2 linked regions of the Undibacterium sp. 5I1 genome follow. Each later gene encodes a partner of the first gene's protein in a complex. Links are inferred from orthologs where the notes say so. Each region holds a gene or a part of one and is shown on either strand. Other genes may lie near its edges. The genes, in order: sbcB and ssb.

The links.
Region 2: the proteins of sbcB (region 1) and ssb are in contact, whole or in part, in a crystal structure (PDB 3C94), measured with the Escherichia coli proteins. The link is inferred for Undibacterium sp. 5I1 from one-to-one orthologs.

Annotation. Positions count from the first base shown.
Region 1 is NZ_JAVIWI010000001.1:3,065,867-3,069,015, reverse strand. What follows is about bases 120-2,934. They hold sbcB (exodeoxyribonuclease I), read right to left. Parts: upstream 2,344-2,934; coding sequence 895-2,343; downstream 120-894. Other genes in these bases: RGU72_RS13475 (magnesium transporter CorA family protein), read right to left, coding at 2,486-2,934; RGU72_RS13485 (peroxiredoxin), read left to right, coding at 181-819. In the rest of the region: protein-disulfide reductase DsbD, read left to right, coding at 1-35; more of RGU72_RS13475, read right to left, coding at 2,935-3,149. UniProt on the Escherichia coli protein: Degrades single-stranded DNA (ssDNA) in a highly processive manner.
Region 2 is NZ_JAVIWI010000001.1:4,067,072-4,070,246, forward strand. Bases 241-3,081 are described here. They hold ssb (single-stranded DNA-binding protein), read left to right. Parts: upstream 241-1,337; coding sequence 1,338-1,826; downstream 1,827-3,081. Other genes in these bases: uvrA (excinuclease ABC subunit UvrA), read right to left, coding at 241-994; istB (IS21-like element helper ATPase IstB), read right to left, coding at 2,157-2,987; istA (IS21 family transposase), read right to left, coding at 2,980-3,081. Outside these bases: more of uvrA, read right to left, coding at 1-240; more of istA, read right to left, coding at 3,082-3,175. UniProt on the Escherichia coli protein: Plays an important role in DNA replication, recombination and repair. Binds to ssDNA and to an array of partner proteins to recruit them to their sites of action during DNA metabolism. Acts as a sliding platform that migrates on DNA via reptation.

The sequences.
Region 1 (3,149 bases):
TAAAATCGATTACTGCTTTTGAAGCATCGCGTTAAGTCTTTAGAGCAAGGTAATGCCTTTGAATAACGGCGATATAACGTCGATATAACAGCTAAGATATAAGCAAGCAACTACTCTGTCCTTGAAACGGGAGCGTACAAGTTCTATAGTCTTTAACTTAACAGTTGAATGGAGAATGAAATGACTTTACGTTTAGGTGATACCGCTCCCGATTTTGAGCAAGATTCTTCGATAGGGAAATTGAATTTCCATGCCTGGGCAGGTGATTCTTGGGTGGTACTTTTTTCACACCCTGCCGATTTCACCCCTGTCTGCACTACCGAACTAGGACTAACCGCCAAGCTGAAGCCTGAGTTTGATAAGCGCAACGTAAAAGCGATTGCCTTATCAGTAGATGGCGCAGAATCTCATTTGAAATGGATCAAGGATATTGAAGAGACGCAAAAGACGGTCGTCGGCTTTCCTATCGTTGCCGATGCGGATCGCAAAGTTGCGGCGCTATACGACATGATTCATCCGAATCAATCTGAAACGGTCACTGTGCGCTCATTGTTCGTCATCGATCCTAAGAAAAAAGTTCGTCTGATCATCACCTATCCGCTGACGACGGGTCGCAACTTTGACGAAGTTTTGCGTGTGATTGATGCCTTGCAATTGACTGATGGCTATACCGTAGCAACGCCTGGTAATTGGCGTGACGGCGATGATGTCATCATCCCTTTATCGATTAAAGATGAAGAAGTGATTAAGCAAAAATATCCAAAAGGATACACATCGCCAGTGCCGTATTTACGGATTACGCCGCAGCCGAATAAGTAATTGTGTCGATACTCTCAACGAAAATGCCCCGTTATTGCGGGGCATTTTTTATAGTGGTTTGCGCTGATAGCGCTACTATCTTACTGGCACAACCATCTCCGCGTAATCGTATAAGGCACCTAGAATTTCTTCATCACTTTCACTAGCAGTGTCGGACAACTGATCAATCTGATTGAAAAAATCATCCACCGTCCGTGCTTTGCCAGCACCGTCTAACATACGGGCGATGCGGTGTTCTTCCCACTGTGCTTGTTCAGCTTCGCTTAAGCTATCCGGGAAATTGCGGGCGCGATAACGAAATACTAATTCTGCTAAACGACTATCTTGAAAATCAGGATGTGTCTTAGCGAGTTGTGCAGGACTCATATTACGTAGTTCATTCAGCAGGCGCCTGTCACCCGCGCCTATAAATCCGCCATAAAGATCCTCATCAACATCCGCCGCCTCGTGCTGTGGGCGTGCATAGACTTGCTCCCACAGCGTACGCATGGCATCAGCTTGATCTGCCATTAACGTAGCCGCTTTTTGTGCATGCTGGTGGACTTGCGTCAGATCGATTTGCCAGCGCTCTGCCATTGGCGCGGATAAAGTTTTTAAGTTGCCGATCACGATGGGGGATTTGTTCAGGTGAATTGTCTTGACTGGCAAGCGTGTGACGCCCTCAGGCAGATCGTCAGTTTTGCTGAACATGCGTAGTTGTATGCTGGCTGCATCGAGCGTCGCCAATTCAGACGGATCATGCGCCAGATCCCAGGCGATCACTTCATTTTTATTTTTGGGATGGATCGTTAACGGCCACATCACAGCAAGGCAACCGCGCTCGGTAGGAAACATGCCGGATACGTGCAGAAAAGGTTTGCCTAGCAGCGGTACGCCGATCTCATTCGCCGCTTTTTCTTTTTTATGCAGCGCCAGACAAAACTCAAATAACTTAGGCTGATGCTGGCGCACCAGGCGGGCGAGGGCAATGGTTGCACGCACATCGGATAAGGCATCATGCGCTGATTCATGCGCAATGCCATTCGCAGCGGTCAGGTGTTCTAAGCGGAAACTCGGCTTGCCATCGTCATTCGTCGGCCAATGTATGCCCTCTGGTCGCAGCGCATAGGTCGTGCGCAGCATATCCATAATGTCCCAGCGCCCGCACTGGTTTTGCCATTCCCGCGCATAAGGATCGATCAGATTGCGCCAGAACATAAAGCGCGTGATCTCGTCATCAAAACGGATCGTGTTATAGCCAACACCGATGGTGCCAGTGTGCGCGAGTTCTGCCTCTATTTTTGCTGCAAACTCGTATTCAGGGATGCCGCGTTCCAGACAGGTTTGCGGGGTGATATGAGTGATCAGGCAGGACTGCGGGTCGGGTAAAAAATCATTCGCTGGCTGGCAGTACCACATCATGGGCTGACCAATTTCGTTCAACTCAGCATCGGTGCGGATTGCGGCAAATTGGGCAGGACGATCACGCCTTGCTTGCGCGCCAAAGGTTTCGTAATCGTGCCAGAGGAAGGTGGTTTCTTGCATTGGTCGTTTTTATCTGTACAAAAAATGTAAACAAAAATTAAAAATAAGGGGAGTATATTTTATTGTCCAGAGAAAGTCTGGACAATAGAGCATATTATCGATGTACACCTACCCAGTATATGGCTATAGTACGCCAATTGGATTAATCTCGCCGTTTGCTGGCTTTGTCTTCCAGGTAGCGCTGGCTACGGAAATACAGCAATAAAATAATCACAATCGCTAGCATCATACCCATGGTGATCCAGAATCCTGCAGCATGTTTCAGCAAAGGCATCTCAACAAAGTTCATCCCAAAAATGCCGGTGATTAAGGTCAACGGCATAAACAAGGCGGTGATGACGGTCAGCGTGCGCATGATTTCGCTGGTGCGGTGGGCCATTGCCGAGAAGTGGATTTGCACTGCTGACTCTAAAGATGCCTCCAGCCGCCGCGCATGGTTCAGAACACGGCTGATGTGTTCCATCACGTCGTTGGTGCGCACCAGTAGCAAATCTTTGGCACGACCGTCGCCACTATCGCTGCCGTCATGCGTATCTACAATGTGATCGCGCAGCTCTTGCAGGGCGTCACGCTGCTCCTCGTACAGGCTGTCGAGCTTGCGCAATTCAATGCGTGAATCCAACAAGGCAAACCAATTCTTAAAAGGCCGGCGCGGATCGAGCAAGGCATGCTGCCAGCGGTCAAGCTGTTGGGTCAGCGGTTGACGCAGTTCCAGATATTGATCAACCATCGCATTGAGTATGCGCAGCATTAAATCTTCTGGCGAGCAAGGCAGGCGGCTGGAGTGACCATTACCTTCTGCCTTA
Region 2 (3,175 bases), 1.0 Mb from region 1 along the record:
CAACAATCCGTTTCGGATCAAAAAATTCGATGTGGCCGAGGCCATCACACTCTGGGCAAGCACCCATAGGATTATTGAAGGAGAACAGGCGCGGTTCTAATTCTTGTAGCGAATAACCGCAAGTCGGGCAGGCAAATTTATTCGAAAATAATTGCTCATGGCCGTTGTCCATATTCACAATCAAGGCGCGACCATTGGCGATGCGCAGTGAGGTCTCGAATGATTCTGCCAGACGTTGTTTGATCTCAGCCTTGACTTTGACACGATCAATCACCACGTCGATCGTATGCTTCTCTGTCTTTTTTAATTTAGGCAGATCATCCACTTCGACAATCTTGGCCGGGTGTGTGCCAGTTTGTACGCGGAAGCGCACAAAGCCCTGCGCTTGCATCTGCTCAAACAAATCAACATGCTCACCTTTGCGGTTGGACACCACGGGCGCCAAAATCATGAGCTTGGTATCTTCCGGCATTGCCAGCACGGTATCCACCATTTGCGATACAGACTGCGCTGCCAATGGATTTTCTGGATGATCCGGGCAATACGGCGTACCGACGCGGGCATACAAAAGGCGCAGATAATCGTGGATCTCAGTTACCGTACCGACGGTAGAACGCGGATTGTGCGAGGTCGCTTTTTGCTCTATCGAAATGGCAGGGGACAAGCCTTCAATCAGATCGACATCCGGTTTTTCCATCAATTGCAAAAACTGTCGTGCATAAGCAGATAGTGATTCGACATAACGTCGCTGGCCTTCTGCATACAAAGTATCAAACGCCAAAGACGATTTGCCTGAGCCGGATAAACCAGTAATGACCACCAGCTTATTGCGTGGCAAATCTAAACTGATGTTTTTTAAATTATGTGTACGCGCACCGCGAATGCGGATTTCGTCACGCTTAGGTGCGGGGATGCCAGTTTTATCGAAGTCGATTTCAGCAGGCTTGGCTGCTTTGGCCGATTTTGCACGAACTTTGACCGTATTTTGTGTCATATCAACTGCTTTCCGTAAGGATGGTTTGGCGCCCCGGTTTTTTGATTCGGGAACAAGCAACCTGATACTATAACGGGTTTTTGAAATTTGACGTGTGCAAGCTGCGGACTTTGTTTTTGTCCCGTGTTTGACATATCTTTATGGCAACGTCACGAATGGATAAGAGCATTCTGAAACGCTTTACTAAGCTTGTCTGGCTTATAATCGGCGGCAAATGCTCAATCAGCTAAACAGCGAGATGGCTGAATGGGCTGAATGTGGTTTTAGCCAGAGTTATTGTCAAATTCATCAAAATAATCACTATTACTTAGTGAACTTAATTAGCGAACAACAGGAGAAATACATGGCATCCCTCAATAAAGTCCAGATTATCGGCAATCTCGGACGCGACCCAGAAACGCGTTACATGCCTAGCGGCGACGCCATGACCAGCATCACCGTTGCCACTACAGAAAACTGGAAAGATAAAGCCACCGGCGAGAAAAAAGAACAGACCGAATGGCATCGCATTACTTTTTTCGGCAAACTGGCAGAAATCGCTGGTCAGTATCTGAAAAAAGGCTCGCAAGTCTATGTAGAAGGCAGCCTGCGTACACGTAAATATACCGACAAAGACGGCGTAGAGAAATACGCAACCGACATTAAAGCAGACACCATGCAAATGTTGGGCGGACGTCCAGGTATGGGCGGCGGTGCACCGATGGATGAGTACGGCGGCGCCCCATCAGCACCACGCCAAAGCGCACCAGCGCCATCATCTGCACCACGTCAGGCACCAGCATCGCGCCCGGCACCGAATTTTTCTGATATGGATGATGATATTCCGTTTTGAGACCTAGTCTCTTTGATTCTGTAAACTACGCCCTGCAAGTCTTTGATTTGTAGGGCGTTTTTCTTGTTTACACATTTCTTATTGACAACGGTTATAGTTTTTATATAACCTAGTCGTATAAAACGTAAACAAGGAGCATTGTTGGTGGCGAAATATAGTGTCAAATTGGTGGACATGGGTGTTGGCGCGCACTCAATATTGACCAGCTGCGCGCATTGAATATTGACCAGGCGCTTAGTTGCTGAGCATACAAGTTTGTTTCAGGTTTGTCGATCAATTATGTGTGCATTGTTTTCTCCATTTGTTGAACTCAATTTAGCCACTTAAGCACTAAAACTCCTGCCCAGTGACTTCACCAGGTTCTGCTGATATCTCAGTCTCAGGCTTGTTTAATTCCCGGCTTCTTTCTCTTGATTTAATCCGCATTTTTGCTGTGGCACTGCTATGTTTGAAACGATAGGAATCATTACCTGTTTCAATAATATGGCAATGGTGTGTCAGTCGGTCCAGTAACGCAGTCGTCAGTTTTGCATCGCCAAAGACGTTGCTCCACTCAGAGAATGTCAGGTTGGTCGTGATGACGACGCTGGTTCGTTCGTAGAGTTTAGACAGTAAATGGAACAGTAACGCACCACCCACCTGTGAGAATGGCAGGTAACCTAACTCATCTAAGATCACCAAATCCATCTGCATAAGGCTTAGGGCCATGCGTCCTTGTTTGCCTGCTGCCTTTTCTAATTCCAAGGCATTCACCAGTTCAATCGTTGAGAAGAAGCGCACTCGCTTTCCATGTTGCGTAATACCGGAGACCGCCAGTGCTGTTGCCAGATGGCTTTTACCTGTGCCAGTGCCACCAATCAGCACCACGTTGTGCGCAGCCTCTGTGAAGGCTAACGTGGCCAACTGTTCGATCAGCTTTTGGTCTACTTTGGATTGGCTAAAATCGAAATCAGCTAGGTGGCGATGAATCGGAAATTTGGCAACGTGCAACTGATAACGGATCGAACGCATCGCTCGATCCGTCGATTCCGCTTCTAACAAGTGTTGAATGAGCCATTCCGATGTACTCACGGACGCGGTACTCTGTGCTGTTAAATCGGTATAGGCAGTTGCCATTCCATATAACTTGAGTGATTTAAGTTCACTGATGATGTTAAACATGCTGATTCTCCTGATGTAAGCTGTCGTAGCGACTTGCATCGGCTACCGGCTCTTCGATTAATTGCAAGCTTGTGGCGACGGGGTCAGGACGATCGCCCTGACTTAATCGCACCAATACGTTAGTGATGTGTTCAACACTGGTTGCACCGGACTCCAGCACTAGTTCTACTGCCACAATGACGGTATCA